2 regions of the Streptomyces sp. NPDC048331 genome follow, and region 1 is predicted to be linked to the other one. Evidence: predicted binding sites of a transcription regulator. Region 1 holds the regulator's gene; the other holds the start of a gene.
The links. The regulator HspR, encoded in region 1, represses chaperone genes until heat shock. The targets are predictions, from matches to a motif close to TTGAGNNNNNNNNNCTCAA.
Positions count from the first base shown of each region.

Region 2: lon (endopeptidase La) is a predicted target of HspR. The motif match lies at 2,523-2,541, and genes of this name have one in related genera.

Region 1 is NZ_JBICYT010000010.1:187,697-196,021, forward strand. Features, by position in the region: gene ACGFYY_RS17330 (hypothetical protein) at 1-348, shown strand, start outside; gene clpB (ATP-dependent chaperone ClpB) at 352-2,952, opposite strand; gene ACGFYY_RS17340 (TIGR03618 family F420-dependent PPOX class oxidoreductase) at 3,076-3,489, shown strand; gene ACGFYY_RS17345 ((2Fe-2S)-binding protein) at 3,624-3,905, opposite strand; gene ACGFYY_RS17350 (helix-turn-helix transcriptional regulator) at 4,295-5,362, shown strand; gene ACGFYY_RS17355 (heat shock protein transcriptional repressor HspR) at 5,443-5,916, opposite strand; gene dnaJ (molecular chaperone DnaJ) at 5,918-7,099, opposite strand; gene grpE (nucleotide exchange factor GrpE) at 7,139-7,792, opposite strand; gene dnaK (molecular chaperone DnaK) at 7,792-8,325, opposite strand, start outside.
Region 2 is NZ_JBICYT010000001.1:304,118-312,442, forward strand. Features, by position in the region: gene lon (endopeptidase La) at 95-2,500, opposite strand; gene ACGFYY_RS01380 (hypothetical protein) at 2,663-3,247, shown strand; gene ACGFYY_RS01385 (DUF4097 domain-containing protein) at 3,327-4,091, opposite strand; gene ACGFYY_RS01390 (sulfurtransferase) at 4,184-5,065, opposite strand; gene ACGFYY_RS01395 (hypothetical protein) at 5,463-6,758, opposite strand; gene ACGFYY_RS01400 (hypothetical protein) at 6,907-7,506, shown strand; gene ACGFYY_RS01405 (TetR/AcrR family transcriptional regulator) at 7,503-8,150, opposite strand; gene ACGFYY_RS01410 (glycoside hydrolase family 3 N-terminal domain-containing protein) at 8,304-8,325, shown strand, end outside.

The DNA.
Region 1 (8,325 bases):
CGGGGGACGGCCGACTGCGCGGCGGTCCTGGAGTTCGCCCGGATGGCCCCACCTGCGGGTTTCCGGGACGGGAGGTGCGACCGGACCGCCGCGGCGGACGGCCGCGCGAGCGTCCTCGGCTCGTTCCGCATGGAGCACGCCGATGTCGAGGCCTGGGTCGCGTCCTTCCCGAAGGCACCGGAGCGGGTCGCCTGCCCGGGACCGCATCCGGACAACTACGACCCGGAGAGCGAGGGCTGCTTCGGCCTCGTCCACGACGTGCCGCAGCCCGGCCGGGCGGCCGGGCTGCGGCTGCGGATCACTCCGGAGGTCGGGACGACCGCGAAGGTCCGCTTCGACGCCTCCTGAGGCTCAGAGCGCCTTGCCGACGAGCAGGTCCTCGCCCGCCACGTCGACCCGTACGGTGTCGCCGTCCCGGACCTCGCCGGAGAGGATCTCCTTCGCCAGCCGGTCGCCGATCGCCGTCTGGATCAGGCGGCGCAGCGGCCGGGCGCCGTACGCCGGGTCGTTGCCCTTGTCGGCCAGCCAGGCCAGGGCCTCGGGCGTGACGTCCAGCGTCAGCCGGCGGTCGGCCAGGCGCCGGGCCAGGCGGCCGATCTGGAGCTCGGCGATGTGCGCGAGCTCGTCCTGGGTCAGTGCGGAGAAGACCACGAGGTCGTCCAGGCGGTTGAGGAACTCCGGCTTGAAGGAGGCCCGCACCACGTCCAGGACCTGCTGCTTCTTCTGCTCGGGCGGGGTCAGCGGGTCCACCAGGAACTGGCTGCCCAGGTTCGAGGTCAGGATCAGGATGGCGTTGCGGAAGTCCACGGTCCGGCCCTGGCCGTCCGTGAGCCGGCCGTCGTCGAGGACCTGGAGCAGGACGTCGAAGACCTCGGGGTGGGCCTTCTCCACCTCGTCCAGGAGCACCACGCTGTACGGGCGGCGGCGCACGGCCTCGGTGAGCTGGCCGCCCTCCTCGTAGCCGACGTAACCGGGCGGGGCGCCGACGAGGCGGGCCACGCTGTGCTTCTCGCCGTACTCCGACATGTCGATGCGGACCATGGCCCGCTCGTCGTCGAAGAGGAAGTCGGCGAGCGCCTTGGCCAGCTCCGTCTTGCCCACGCCCGTCGGGCCGAGGAAAAGGAAGGAGCCGGTCGGACGGTCCGGGTCGGCGATACCGGCCCGGGTGCGGCGCACGGCGTCCGAGACGGCCCGTACGGCCTCGCCCTGGCCGATCAGCCGGCGGCCCAGCTCGTCCTCCATGCGCAGCAGCTTCTGGGTCTCCCCCTCCAGCAGGCGGCCGGCCGGGATGCCGGTCCAGGCGCCCACCACGTCGGCGATGTCGTCGGGGCCGACCTCGTCCTTGACCATCGAGTCCTTGGAGGATCCGGTCTTCGAGGCTTCTTCCTCCTCCTCGGTGGCCTCCGCCAGCTCCCGCTCCAGGGTCGGGATCTCCCCGTAGAGCAGCTTGGACGCGGTGTCGAAGTCGCCGTCGCGCTGGGCGCGCTCGGCCTGCCCGCGCAGGTCGTCCAGGCGCTCCTTCAGCTCACCGACACGGTTGAGGGACTGCTTCTCCTTCTCCCAGCGGGCGGTGAGGCCCCGCAGGTCCTCCTCCTTGTCGGCGAGGTCCTTGCGGATCTTCTCCAGGCGCTCCAGCGAGGCCGGGTCGGACTCGTTCCTCAGCGCCAGCTCCTCCATCCGCAGGCGGTCGACCGAGCGCTGGAGTTCGTCGATCTCCAGCGGGGAGGAGTCGATCTCCATGCGCAGCCGGGACGCGGCCTCGTCGACGAGGTCGATGGCCTTGTCGGGGAGGAAGCGGGAGGTGATGTACCGGTCGGAGAGGGTCGCGGCGGCCACCAGCGCGCTGTCGTTGATGACGACCTTGTGGTGGGCCTCGTAACGGCCCTTGAGCCCGCGCAGGATCGCGATCGTGTCCTCGACGGACGGCTCGGCGACCAGCACCTGCTGGAAGCGCCGCTCCAGCGCCGGGTCCTTCTCGATCCGCTCGCGGTACTCGTCGAGCGTGGTCGCGCCGACCATCCGCAGCTCGCCGCGGGCCAGCATGGGCTTGAGCATGTTGCCCGCGTCCATGGCGGAGTCGCCGCCGGCGCCCGCGCCGACGACGGTGTGCAGCTCGTCGATGAAGGTGATGATCTGACCGTCGCTGGACTTGATCTCCGCCAGCACGGTCTTCAGTCGCTCCTCGAACTCGCCGCGGTACTTGGCGCCGGCGACCATGGCGCCGAGGTCCAGGGAGACGAGGCGCTTGTTCTTCAGGGACTCGGGGACGTCGCCCTTGACGATGCGCTGGGCCAGGCCCTCGACGACGGCGGTCTTGCCGACGCCGGGCTCGCCGATGAGCACGGGGTTGTTCTTCGTACGGCGCGAGAGCACCTGCACGACGCGCCGGATCTCCTGGTCACGGCCGATGACCGGGTCGAGCTTGCCCTCACGCGCGGCCGCCGTGAAGTCGGTGCCGAACTTCTCCAGGGCCTTGTACTGGCCCTCGGGATCGGGGGTGGTCACCCGCCGTCCTCCTCGTGCGTTCTCGAAGGCGTCGAGCAGCTTCTTCGCCGTCGCGCCCTGGGTGGAAAGGACCTCGCCGACCGCGCCGCCCTTGGCGGCGACGGCGATGAGGAGGTGTTCGGTGGAGAGGTAGTCGTCGCCGAGCTTGCCCGCCTCCGCGTCCGCCTCGGCGAGTACGGCGAGCAGCTCGCGGGTGGGCTGCGGGGGCGCGACCGTGGAGCCGGTGACGCTGGGCAGGGCGGCGAGCAGGCGCTCGGCTCCGGCCCGTACGGCGGCCTGGTCGGCGTCGGTGGCGACCAGCAGGTCGATGACGTTCTCGTTGTCCTCGCCGGCGAGCAGGGCCAGCAGGAGGTGCGCGGGGGTCAGATCCGCGTGGCCGTCCTTGACGGCCCTGCTGGTGGCCGCGTTCAGCGCGTCCCGGCTCTTGTTGGTCAGCTCGGCGTCCACGGTGTCCTCTCCTCTCCCCAAGGGGTAGCTCCGACAACAACACTGACAGAGTCAGCGTATGCAAAGTTGAGTCTATTCCACTCAAGGCAAAGGGGGACACCGTTGGGCCGTACCCTTCGGGCCATGTCTCATGACGTACTCAACCCGACGCCCGAGTACCTCGCCTTCTGGCGGGAGCGGCACGTCTGCACCCTGACCACGCCACGCCCCGACGGCACGCCCCACGTGGTGCCGGTGGGGGTGACGTACGACCCGGAGGCCGGCCTGGCCCGGGTGATCAGCAACCGGCACAGCAAGAAGGTGCGCAACATCCTGGCGGCACAGGAAGCGGACCAGCGGGGCGCGCGGGTCGCGGTCTGCCAGATGGAAGGGCGCCGCTGGGCCACGCTGGAGGGCCGCGCGGTGATCCGCACGGACGAGGCGTCGGTCGCCGACGCCGTGGCGCGCTACGCGGAGCGCTACGGACGCACGCCGTCACCCAATCCGGACCGGGTCGTCATGGAGATCACCTTGGACCGGGCCATGGGGCGCGCGTAAGCCGTTGATTCTTCATCTTGTCCGATTCAAACACTGGACGCGGACATCACAACGGCGCCATCGTGGTCAGGTCCACGATGGCGCCGTTGTGTGGGGGTAGCGCCTGAGCGATCTGGAACGACGGGGGAATCGCGTCAGGCACTGCGGGGGGTGGCGGTGGTGATATCGGGTTCGAAGAGCTGGTGGTCACGCTGATCGAGATTGACGAAGACCATTCCGTAGCGCACCTCGCAGCGGACGGGCTGCGGCGCGCCCCGCGGGCGGCGCAGGCACCGGTAGGCACGTACGTCCTCGTCCTCCTCGCGCACGACGACGATCGGTTGACCGAACAGGGTGACCATCAACGAGTCGCCCGGGTGGGGGATGGCCGTGGCGAGATCGATGAACTGCCAACCCGACCGGTAGGCCGAGGCCATCTCGCGGCGGAAGCCGCGATCGTCGGGGGTCACGCGGACACCGTCACAGGGGCGTCGGTCCAACCCGTATCGCCGCCGTTTCCGCCCAGCTGGTGGCTGGTCCAGCCGGTGTCCGCGTACTTACCCGCGGGCGCCGTGGTCCAGCCCGTGTCGTCCGTGCTCGTCAGGCTCGTGCCCTGACCGTCCCTAGCGCTCCCCGCGTCACTTTCGACGGCGCTGACTGCCCCAAAAACCGCAACGGCGGAGAAAACTATGGCAAGCACCGAGCGAAGCATTCTCTTGTACATGGTCGGCTTCGTCCTCACTTGATGGAATCCTCTCCCCCGCGTGACAGACGATGGCTCATTCAGGCACGTCAATGCCACAGGGACGATGCATCATGTTCTTGCATGTTCAGGACCCTGGGGGGTGGAGATTTGACGCGAAACGACACAAAGGCGACACATCCCCACCCTGTGACGTCCATGTGTGCCGAGGGGACGCGGCTCTACGCCACCGCGCTGAGCACCGGCCGGATCGCCCGGGGCGAGATCCAGAACGCCCCCTGCCTGCTTGAATTCGCTCTTCTGCAGCCCGACCCGGATGACGCGAACCAGCTCCGTCCGGTTCCGCCGGCCGTGGCTTTGGCTCAACGGCTCCATCCGATTGAACGCGAGATCCAGGACCGCCGACGCAGCGCTGTAGATCTCACCGACACTTTCGAGCCTTTCCTGGCCATCAGCGCACAGAGCCCGGCCAACACCCACGCCATCACGGTGCTGGAGGGCTTCGAACAGATCAACGCCGCCCTGAACCTCGCGACGGCCGAATGTCATACCGAGGTGCTGACGGTCCAGCCGGGCGGCGCCCGGCCCTCCCTGGCCCTCACCCAGGCCCTGGAACGCGACCAGCCGCTGATCGACCGCGGGGTCAGCATACGGACCCTGTACCAACACACCGCGCGGCACAGCCAGGGCACGCTCGCGTACGTGGAGCGGATCTCGACGGGCAAGGTGGAGATCCGCACCCTCGAGGAACTGATAGAACGCCTGATCATCTTCGACCGCACGGTCGCCTTCATCCCGGTGAGCGACGACCGCCGGGTCGCCCTGGAACTGCGTCACCCGGGCCTGGTCGACTACCTCATCAAGGTCTTCGAGCAGCTGTGGCACCGGGCCGTGCCGCTCCAGGAGGAAGTGACCTACCGCAGCACCCCCGGCGGGATCTCGGGCGTGCAGCGGACCATCGCCCAGTTGCTGATCGAGGGCCACGTCGACGAGGCCATCGCGCGCCGCCTCGGCATGAACGTCCGCACCTGCCGGGCGCACATCGCCAAGCTCGCCACGACCCTCGGCAGCGGCAGCCGCGCACAACTCGGCTACCTCATCGCCCAGGCAGGCATCCTGGGCCGGCCCTCCTGCCCGGAGGAGGACGCCGACGGGCATCCGGACCACGAACCGGATCCCGAAGGCCTCTGAGAGCTCCGCCGAAACCCCGCAGGCCCCACCCTGGGAGGGGCGGGGCCTGCGGGTGTGCGAGAGCGCGACCGGGGTGCCGGTCAGTCCATCGGCCGCTTGGGGCTGGGCCGCCAGACCACCAACGCACTGCCCGGCTGCGGAGGCTGGTACGGGACCAGGTCGCGCCGGTACGAGGCGTGCACCTGGGCCTCGCGGGCCTGCAGCGTGGCCGCCGCCCCGTCCACGGCCGCGGCGAGCTCGGCCACGCGCTGCTGGAGCGCGGCGACCTGGTTCTCCAGTTCGATGATGCGCTTGATGCCCGCCAGGTTGATGCCCTCGTCCTGCGACAACGCCTGCACCGTACGGAGCAGTTCGATGTCACGGGCCGAGTAGCGCCGGCCGCGTCCGGCCGTACGGTCCGGGGAGACCAGGCCGAGACGGTCGTACTGGCGGAGGGTCTGCGGATGCAGACCGGAGAGCTGGGCGGCCACCGAGATCACGTAGACCGGGGTCTCGTCGGTGAGTTGGTAGGCACCACTTCCCAGACGGGAGGACTGTCGTCGGCGGCCGTCCATGTCATGCTCCCTTCGCGGACTCGAACAGCGCGGAGCGCGGGTCCTGCGACTCCGTCGCCTCGCGGTACATCTCCAGGGCCTCACGGGCCTTGTCGGACAGCTCGGTCGGGACCGCGACCTCCACCGTGACCAGCAGGTCGCCGCGGGTGCCGTCCTTGCGGACCGCTCCCTTGCCGCGGGCCCGCATGGTGCGCCCGTTGGGGGTGCCCGGTGGCAGCTTCAGCGTCACCGACGGGCCGTTCAAGGTCGGAACCTTGATGTCGGCCCCCAGCGCCGCCTCCGCGAACGTCACGGGCACGGTCACCGTCAGGTTGTCGTCCTTGCGGCCGAACACCGGGTGGGAGCCGACGTGCACGACCACGTAGAGGTCACCGCCGGGACCGCCGCGCTCGCCCGGCGCCCCCTTGCCGCGCAGCCGGATCCGCTGGCCGTCGGAGACGCCCGCCGGGATCCTGACCTGCATGGTGCGGGAGCTACGGGCCCGCCCGCTGCCCTTGCAGACCTCGCACGGGGTCTCCGCGATCAGGCCGCGGCCCTTGCAGTCGGCGCAGGGGTCGGTCAGCGAGAAGCCGCCGCCGCTGCCCCGCGAGACCTGGCCGGTGCCGACACAGGTCGGGCACACCCGGGGGGTGCCGTTCTTGTCGCCGGTGCCCGAACAGGCCTTGCAGGGAGCCTGGGAGGACATGCGGAGCGGGACCGTGGCCCCGTCCACCGCCTCCGTGAAGGAGAGGGTGACCTCGGACTCGATGTCCTGGCCCCGGCGCGGCTGGGTACGGGTGCCCGTACCGGGGCCGGCGCCGCGGTTGAAGAGGCCGCCGAAGACGTCACCCAGGCCGCCGCCGAAGCCGCCGGCCTGGCCGGCGCCCTGCTGCTGACCCCCGAAGAGGTCACCGAGGTCGAAGTTGAACGAGCCGCCGCCGCCCGGCCCGGGGCGGAAGCCACCGTTGCCGAACAGGGCGCGCGCCTCGTCGTACTCCTTGCGCTTCTTGGCGTCGCCGAGGATGTCGTTCGCCTCGGAGATCTCCTTGAAGCGCTCCTCGGCGGAGGCGTCGCCCTTGTTGGCGTCCGGGTGGTACTCGCGGGCGAGCTTCCGGTACGCCTTCTTGATCTCGGCCTCGGTGGCGTCCTTCGGGACACCGAGGACCTTGTAGTAGTCCTTCTCGACGAAGTCCTTCGTGCTCATCCCCGGTGTCCCTCCTCCCGTGCTTCTCCGTGTGGTGCATCAGCCCTTGTCGGGGGCATCCGCGTCCAAGCCGTCCGGCGCTTCGCCCTCCGCGGACTCGGACTTGGGGGCCGCCCCCGGCTGGGGCTCGGCCACCGCGACCCGTGCGGGACGGATCGTGCGCTCGCCGATGCGGTACCCCGGCTGGAGGATCGCCACGCAGGTGTCCTCCGTGATGTCCGGCGCGTACGAGTGCATCAGGGCCTCGTGGATCGTCGGGTCGAAGGGCTCGCCCTCCTTGCCGAACTGCTGCAGGCCCATCTTGGCGGCGACGGTCTCCAGCGATTCGGCCACCGACTTGAAGCCACCGACCAGCTCGCCATGTTCCCGCGCCCGGCCGATGTCGTCCAGGGTCGGGAGCAGTTCCGTCAGGAGGGACGCGACCGCGATCTCCTTGACGGTGATCCGGTCCCGCTCCACCCGGCGGCGGTAGTTCTGGTACTCGGCCTGGAGCCGCTGGAGGTCCGCGGTGCGCTCGGAGAGCGCGGTACGGGCCTGGTCCAGCTGCGCCAGCAGCGCCACGTCCTGGCTTGCGTCCCCGGCCGGGGCCGCCGCCTCCTCCTTGGCGGAGTCGGCGGCCTTCGGCTCGGCGTCGTTCTGACCGGCGTCGGGGACTTCGGGCTTCTCGTCGAAACCCGGGGTCTCCTCCGACATCAGGCAGCGCCGCCCTTCGGCTTCTCGTCGTCGACGATCTCGGCGTCGACGACGTCGTCGTCGGCCTTGGCCTGGCCCGCGTCACCGGCGCCACCGGCCGCCTGGGCGGCCTGCGCGTCGGCGTAGATGGCCTGGCCGAGCTTCTGGCTGACCGCGGCGAGCTTCTCCGTCGCGGTGCGGATCTCGGCCGTGTCCTCGCCCTTGAGCGATTCCTTCAGCTCGGAGACGGCGGACTCGACCTCGGTCTTGACGTCGGCCGGGACCTTGTCCTCGTTGTCCTTGACGAACTTCTCCGTCTGGTAGACGAGCTGCTCGCCCTGGTTGCGGGACTCGGCCGCCTCCTTGCGACGCAGGTCCTCGTCCGCGTACTGCTCCGCCTCCTGGCGCATGCGGTCGACCTCGTCCTTGCCGAGCGAGGAGCCGCCGGTGACGGTCATCTTCTGCTCCTTGCCCGTGCCGAGGTCCTTGGCCGTGACGTGCATGATGCCGTTCGCGTCGATGTCGAAGGAGACCTCGATCTGCGGGACGCCACG
Region 2 (8,325 bases), on a different contig from region 1:
GGCACCCCGGTGGGTGCGGGGGCCAGTATTTCGCAGCGGGTGTGCCGACGGCCCGGTACCCCGCCGGAGCGGGCCACCGGGCCGTGTGCGTGCGTCAGGCGGCCGCGACGACCGGGGCCTCCGCCCGCGCCAGGGCCAGTTCCAGTACCTGGCGCACGTCCGTCACCGGGTGCACCTCCAGCGTCTCCAGCACCTCCGCCGGGACGTCGTCCAGGTCGGCCTCGTTGCGCTTGGGGATGATGACGGTGGTCAGTCCGGCCCGGTGCGCGGCGAGCAGCTTCTGCTTCACCCCGCCGATGGGCAGGACGCGTCCGGTCAGCGAGACCTCGCCGGTCATGGCCACGTCGGTGCGCACCTGCCGACCGGAGAGCAGCGAGGCGAGGGCGGTGGTCATGGTGATGCCCGCGCTCGGGCCGTCCTTGGGCACGGCGCCCGCCGGGAAGTGGATGTGCACGCCCCGGTCCTTCAGGTCGGCGACCGGGAGCTCCAGTTCCGCGCCGTGGGAGCGCAGGAAGCTCAGGGCGATCTGCGCCGATTCCTTCATGACGTCGCCGAGCTGGCCGGTGAGGGTGAGCCCGGCCGCGCCCGTCTCCGGGTCGGCCAGCGAGGCCTCCACGAACAGCACGTCGCCGCCCGCGCCGGTCACGGCCAGGCCGGTGGCGACGCCGGGGACGGCGGTGCGCCGCTCGGCGGGGTCCTGGGCGGACTCCGGTACGTGGTGGGGGCGCCCGATCAGGGCCCGCAGGTCGTCGGCGCCGATGTTCAGGGGCAGTTCCCGCTCCCCCAGCTCGTGCTGGGAGGCGACCTTGCGCAGCAGGCGGGCGAGGGAGCGCTCCAGGGTGCGGACGCCCGCCTCGCGGGTGTACTCCCCGGCGAGCTTGCGCAGGGCGTCCTCCTCCAGGACCACCTCGTCGGAGCCCAGCCCCGCGCGCTCCAGCTGGCGCGGAAGCAGGTGGTCGCGGGCGATGACGACCTTCTCGTCCTCGGTGTACCCGTCGAGCCGGACGAGCTCCATGCGGTCGGCCAGGGCCTCGGGGATGGCTTCGAGGACGTTGGCGGTGGCCAGGAAGACGACGTCGCTGAGGTCCAGTTCCACCTCCAGGTAGTGGTCGCGGAAGGTGTGGTTCTGCGCCGGGTCGAGGACCTCCAGCAGGGCGGCGGCCGGGTCGCCCCGGAAGTCGGAGCCCACCTTGTCGATCTCGTCGAGGAGCACCACCGGGTTCATCGACCCGGCCTCCTTGATCGCCCGGACGATCCGGCCGGGGAGGGCGCCGACGTAGGTCCGGCGGTGGCCGCGGATCTCGGCCTCGTCGCGGACGCCGCCGAGGGCGACCCGGACGAACTTGCGGCCCATGGCGTGCGCCACGCTTTCCCCGAGCGAGGTCTTTCCGACGCCGGGCGGGCCGACGAGGGCCAGTACGGCGCCGCCGCGGCGGCCGCCGATGACGCCCATGCCGCGCTCGCCGCGCCGCTTGCGGACGGCGAGGTACTCGGTGATGCGGTCCTTCACGTCGCCGAGGCCCGCGTGTTCGGCGTCGAGGACGGCCCGGGCGCCCCGGATGTCGTACTCGTCCTCGGTGCGCTCGTTCCAGGGCAGTTCCAGCACGGTGTCCAGCCAGGTCCGGATCCAGGATCCCTCAGGGCTCTGGTCGCTGGACCGTTCCAGCTTCTCGACCTCCTTGAGGGCGGCCTCCCGCACCTTCTCGGGGAGGTCGGCGGCCTCGACGCGGGCGCGGTAGTCGTCGGACTCCTCGCCGTCCTGCTCGCCGTTGAGCTCGCGCAGTTCCTTGCGTACGGCCTCCAGCTGTCGCCGGAGCAGGAACTCGCGCTGCTGCTTGTCGACGCCGTCCTGGACGTCCTTGGCGATGGACTCGGCGACGTCCTGCTCGGCGAGGTGGTCGCTGAGCGCCTTGACGGCGAGCTTGAGGCGGGCGACCGGGTCGGCGGTCTCCAGCAGTTCGACCTTCTGCTCGACCGTCAGGAAGGGCGAGTAGCCGGAGTTGTCGGCGAGCGCGGACACGCCTTCGATCTGCTGGACCCGGTCCACGACCTGCCAGGCGCCGCGCTTCTTGAGCCAGCTGGTGGCGAGCGCCTTGTACTCCTTGACGAGTTCGGTGACCGCCCCGGGCAGCGGATCGGGCAGCGCCTCGTCGACGGTCTCGCCCTCGACCCAGAGCGCGGCCCCGGGGCCGGTGGTCCCGGCCCCGATGCGGACCCGGCCGAGGCCGCGGATGAGCGCTCCGGGGTCCCCGCCGGAGAGTCGGCCGACCTGTTCGACGGTGCCGAGCACTCCGGTGCCGGCGTACGTGCCGTCGATGCGCGGCACGAGCAGGACCCGGGGCTTGCCGCTGCCGCTCTTGCCGGCGGCGGCCTGCGCGGCCTCCACGGCGGCGCGTACCTCGGCGTCGGACAGGTCGAGCGGTACGACCATTCCGGGCAGCACGACCTCGTCGTCGAGCGGCAGCACGGGCAGGGTGAGTGTGACGGACGTCGAAGCCATGATCTTCCCTCCGGCAGTGAAGTTGAGCTATGCCGACTCAATGCATGTGCGCCTCCCGATGTTCCCCACGCCCCGTTCGCCCGGGGCGAACGCGTCCGGGAAGACGTCGCGAACGACGCCGAGCGTCCGGAGCGGCGGCCTTCCTCGCTACGGTTCCGACTCGTGACCGATGCCACCCACCGCACCGCCGCGGACGACGCACTGCTGGAGAAGCTGCACGCACGCGCCTGGGGCGAGGGAGGCACGATCCCCTCCCGCGGCGGCGGCCTCCCCGACACGCCCTTCCCGCCTGTGACGTTCGCCGAGGTCGAGCACGCGGAGCAGAAGCTCGGCCATCGACTGCCCGGGTTGCTCCGACGCGTCTACACCGAGATCGGGGACGGAGGATTCGGTCCGGACGGCGGCCTCGCCTCACTGATACCGCGCGGCGTTCCGCACGGGCACGTGCAGGAGTGGCCCTGTGCGACCGCCGTCCATGACCGGCGGCCCGGATGGGGCCCGCCGGCCTCGTGGTTCTTCCTGACGGGCGGCGGCTGCAGCATGGAGTGGTACGTCTCCCTGCGAGCGGTCGACAGTCCGGTGCTGCTGTGGGACGCCGACGGCTGGATTCCCGAACAGGGCCAGAGCCCGCACGACGGCCTGCGCTACGCGGCACCGTCCCTGCGTGGATGGCTGTGGACCTGGGCGGACGGAGGGGACGTGTGGGACGAGGCGTTGATACAGATCGCGAGGGACGTCAGCACGTGATCATGACGCGTCCGGCGGTCCCCACGGGCCGGGGGAAGCGCGGCGTGGTCCGCACGGAACGCCCTCCTTCCGGGTCGCGTCAGAGTGCCGACAGGTGGATGTCGCCCGAGGTGGTCTTCACCGAGATGTGGGAGGGGGCGGAGGCGTCGTCGGGAAGGGTGATGTCGCGGTCGCCGGAGTCGGTGGAGACCTTGGTCCGGTACGGACCCTGGGGGGCCTTCAGGGTGACGTCGCCCGAGGAGGTCGCGACGAGCACCGACGACGGGGCCTTCGCGAAGTCCAGTCGTGCGTCGCCCGAGGTGGAGCGGGCCTCGGCGCTCGGGCCGGACAGCCCGGTGGCGGTGATCTCGCCCGAGGAGGTGCGGACCTTCAGCGGGCCGCCGATCCGCTCGGCCGTGACGTCGCCGGAGTCGGCCTCCATCGCCGCCCCCGCCACACCCGTCACCGTGATGTCGCCGCTGGAGCTCTCCAGGTCCACCGTGGCCGTGGCCGGGACCTCCAGCCGGTAGTCGACGCGGCATTCCTCCGCGCAGCTCTTGCTGAAGGTCAGGACGCCGCCGGTGACCTGCTGACCGGTCTCCGGGACGGTGTCCCCGCGGTAGCGGACGACGCGGCGGATCGTGGCCCCGGGGCCGGTCCCGGGGGTGACCTCGATCGAGCCGGAGCGGACCCCCGTCAGCTTCACCGCCGTGACCGCCTCGGTGACCGTGGCATCGGCGGTCGCCGTCTTGTAGGCGCCGTCCACGATGCTGCCCGAGAAGGAGCACCCGGCCAGGAGGAGGCCGGCGCCGAGGGCGAGGATCGCGGTGCGGGCCGTGCGGGCGGAGGCGGTGTGAGTGGTCATGGCCCGAGTCTGGCCCGGGAGCCTGCCCGGGCCGATGGTGCACGTACCCGGACCTCAGGTGGGGCTAACCCCCCGTCCCCCGCTCCCCCGCGCTACAGGTCGGTGGTCACGGGGAGTTCCGAGGGCAGGCCCCACTCGCTCCAGGAGCCGTCGTACACCGCGATCTCCTCGTACCCGGCGAGTTCGGCGCCGAGGGCCAGGACGCACGCGGTCACCCCGGAGCCGCAGCTGAGAAGGAGCCGTTCCCGTTCCCCCGTCAGGGCCCGGAAGGTCGCGCGCAGTTCCCCGGCGGGCCGCATCAGCCCGTCCCGGTCCTGGAGTTCGGCGAAGGGCAGGTTGACCGCGCCGGGCATGTGGCCGCCGCGCAGGCCCGGTCGGGGTTCGGGGGCGGTGCCGGCGAAGCGTTCGCGGGTGCGGGCGTCGAGGACGGCCGCCGCAGGGTCGGTCAGGGCCCGAGCGACGGTGACGCTGTCGACCAGCAGCCCGGCCCGGGGCCGGACGGTGAAGGAGCCACGCGGGCCCCCGTACGCGGGGGCGGTGGCTTCGACGGGCAGTCCGGCGGCGGTCCAGGCGGGCAGTCCCCCGTCGAGGACGGCGGCCCGGTCGAAGCCCATGGCGCGCAGCATCCACCAGGCGCGGGCGCTGGAGTAGATGCCGGCGCCGTCGTAGACCACGACGGTGTCCGAGTCCTCGACGCCGAGGGCGCGCATGGCCTCGGTGAATTCCGGCGCCCCGGGCATGGTGTGCGGGGCGGGCGCGGTGTGGTCGGACAGGTCCCCGTCGAGGTCGAAGGGGCGGGCGCCCGGGATCCGGTGGGCGGTGGCGCGGTGGGCGCCGACGGAGGCGTCGAAGAGGACCAGGCCGGGCGCGCCCAGCCGGCGGGCGAGCCAGTCGCCCCCGACGAGCGGTCCGGGCAGGTCCTCGGGCAAGGCTTCGTTCAGGGCTTCGAACGGCGTGTTCTGGGGTGTGGTCATGCGGGACGGCACCTCCGACTGGACGACACGGGTCGCCCCATCCTCCGCCGCGCCGCGCCCCGGCCCGCGGGGCGGGGTGGACCGGAACGCGTCGGGGACAGGCCTGCCGGCCCGAGCCGCGCACCGGCGAACGGGTGCGGCACCCGCTCCGGCCTCCGCATCCGGCCTCCGCATCCGGCCCGGCGCGCGCAGGTCCGCACAGCAGCCGTCCTGGCCCCCGACCGACGGGCCGGGCTCGCCCCGGCCGGCCCGAGGCCAGGGCCGCCCCCGGACCCACGGACCGGTGCGACACCGGGACCGCTGAGGGCCTGTGCCGCACCCGGGGCGGCGGGGGCCGTCGGCGCAGGTGGGCGCGGGGCTGTGCAGCGTTCGGGGCCGGGGGTCGGCCTCGGCGGGGTCAGTCGCAGCCGCCCGGGCGGGCGTAGACCGCCACCCGGGCGCCGCGCACCTCGGTCGTCGCGCACAGGTCGAAGCCGGCGGCCAGCTCCGCCCGCTTGACCACCTCCCGCGGGTACGGGTCCAGCGGCTGGCCCGCCGGGTCCAGCAGGGCGATCACCCGGGGCGAGGCCAGGAGCGCCGCGCGGATCCGGTCCGGGGGCAGTTCGGTGCCCTGGAGGCTGTGCGAGGCCGCCGGGGTGCGGTCCAGGGCCACGTCGCGCAGCTCCCCGTACAGCTCGGGCGAGGACAGCAGCCACTCGCGCCGGCGCGAGGGCATGAACACCACCGCGTCCCCGGGCCGGGCCCGGTCCCGGACCGCGGCGGCCACCGCGAGCACGTCGTCCTTGCGGCTCTCCGGCGTACGCAGCCACACCGACCAGAAGCCGAAGGGCACCAGCAGCGCGACCACCGGCAGCCACGGCCACCACCCGCGGGCCCGCGCGAGGCGGGCCCCGGTCAGCAGGGCGAGCCCGGCCAGCGCGTAGATCACGTACCGGTCGACGTACCAGGGGTTGACCAGTGAGATCACCATCAGCACCCCGGGCGGCAGCAGGACGAGCGGGAGCGCCACCCGTACGAGGTCGTCCGGAGCCCCCCGCGCGAGCAGCAGGGCCGCGGCGCCCACCACCCCGTACGCCACCCAGTCCTGCCAGCTGGGTCGGCCGAGCCAGCCCAGCTGCTGCTCGGCCTGCCGGGCGCTCACCACGGCCAGCGGCAACAGCAGGGCCGCCACGACGGCGGCGGCGCGCCGCCAGCCGGGCGAGCGCCACGCGGTGCAGGCGTGGGCGAGCAGGGCCAGCGCGGCGAACTCGTGCAGCCAGCAGCCGAGCAGCAGCACCACCGTGTAGGCCGGCCACCGCTCGCACAGCATCAGGTACGTCGCCCACGCCACGGCGGCGGCGACCAGGGCGTACGAGCGCCCCTCCTGGGCGTACATCTGCACGGGCGGTAGTACGGCGTACACACAGCCCGCGAGCAGTGCGGCCCGCTCCCCCGCGAGCCGGTGGGCGACGGCGGCCACCCCGGCCGCGGCGAGGGCGGTGGCGGCGACGGAGGGCAGGCGCAGTGCCCACAGGCCGCCCTCCCACACCTGGTACAGCCCGTGCATGAGCAGGTAGTGCAGGCCGTGGACGGCGTCGACCCGGCCCAGCAGCTCCACGATCTGGCCGAGCGGCCGGTGGGCCACCTGCCAGGTGACGGACTCGTCGCGCCACATGCTGCCGCCCCGCTCCAGGCCCCACAGGCCGAGGAGCACGGACAGCAGCGGCGGGATCAGGCGCCAGGGGGCGATCCGGCTGATGTCGGCCTCCGCGTGCGGTCGGGACGGGTGTTCGAAACGGGTGTCGGAACGAGGGTGCGGACTCCATACTCGGGGTTGGAGCCGAGTCCCCGCGGAGGTGGGTGTGCACGCGTTACGAGCGGCCGCGGTGGCGGTGCTGAGCACGGTGCTCCTGGTGGGCTGCGGGCCCTCGGCGCCCGGAGGCGGAGACGACGCGCCCCCGAAGGCCTCCACGGCGCCGGGCACGAGCGCGTCCGCGGACCCCGGCCCGAGCACGAGCCCCGGCACCAGACCGGGAACCAGCCCCGGTGCGAGCACGGGCGCCACGGCCGACCCGCATACGAGCCCCACGGCCGGCCGGGTCCCCGCCCCCGGCGAGACCCTGGTGCGGGTCACCCGGACCGGGGGCATCGCCGGGCGGACCCACACGCTCGTCGTCAAGGGCGACGGCTCCTGGACCCAGCTGGACGTGAAGGCGCGGCCGACGGGCACCGGAAAGCTGTCCGCGGCGGAGCTCACGGCCCTGCGTACCGCCCTGCGGGAGGCCGGCTTCGCCCGGCTGCCCCGGTTCGTGACGGGCGGCCCCACGATCTTCGACGGGTACTTCTACGCCTTCGTGCACGACGGCCACGAGGTGGCGGGTGCCCAGGAGTCCTTGCCGGAGGGCCTGACGAAGGTACTGGCCGCGCTGCCGCCCTTCACCGGCGGTGAGGACGCCCCCTAACGCGTGGCCGTGATGTCCCGCAGCAGCCGGTCCAGGAATCCGCGGAGCCGGGCCGGCATGTCCACGCTGTCGGGCGTCAGCACCCACTGGATCTGCAGGCCGTCCATGACGGCGAGGATCTCCCGGCCGACCGCCTCGCAGTCGGTGTCGGGGCGCAGTTCACCACGTGCGACGCCCGCCTCCAGCAGGTCGACGGTGTAGCCGAGCACCCGGGCGTAGCGCCGGCTGAAGTAGGCGTGTGCCGGGTGCTCCGGGTTGCCGGACTCGCCGACCAGGGTGTTGAACATCCGGACGATGCCCGGCCGCCGTTCGTTGTCGGCGGCGAGGTCCACGACGGTGGCGAAGTGGGCGGCGACGGACTCGGCGGGCTCGCTGAAGAGCCGCTCCACGTCGTGCCGTTCGCTCTGCGCGAGGACCGACAGCAGCAGGTCCTCCTTGCCGCGGAAGTGGTGCAGCAGTCCGCCCTGGGTGATCCCGCAGTCGGCGGCGATCCGGGTGAGCGAGGACGCGTTGAAGCCCCACTGGGCGAAGTGCTCGACGGCGGTGTCGAGGATCTTCTGCCGGCGGGCGTCGCCGACCGCGTAGGTCCCGCGGGCCGCGCCCTTCGACGCCTTGCCCCGCGTCCGCCCCGTGTCCTGTGCCATGCCGACACCTTAGGCCGAGGCCCTGCGGCGGCCTTTTCGAGCCACCCGACGCGTGTGACCCGGCTCACTTTTCAAAAACCTAGCAGGTACAAGGTTTTCAGTTCTACCGTGGCCGTGCCGATCCGCCCGGTCACGTGCTCCAGGAGCCCCGCCATGAACGCGACGCCCGATTACC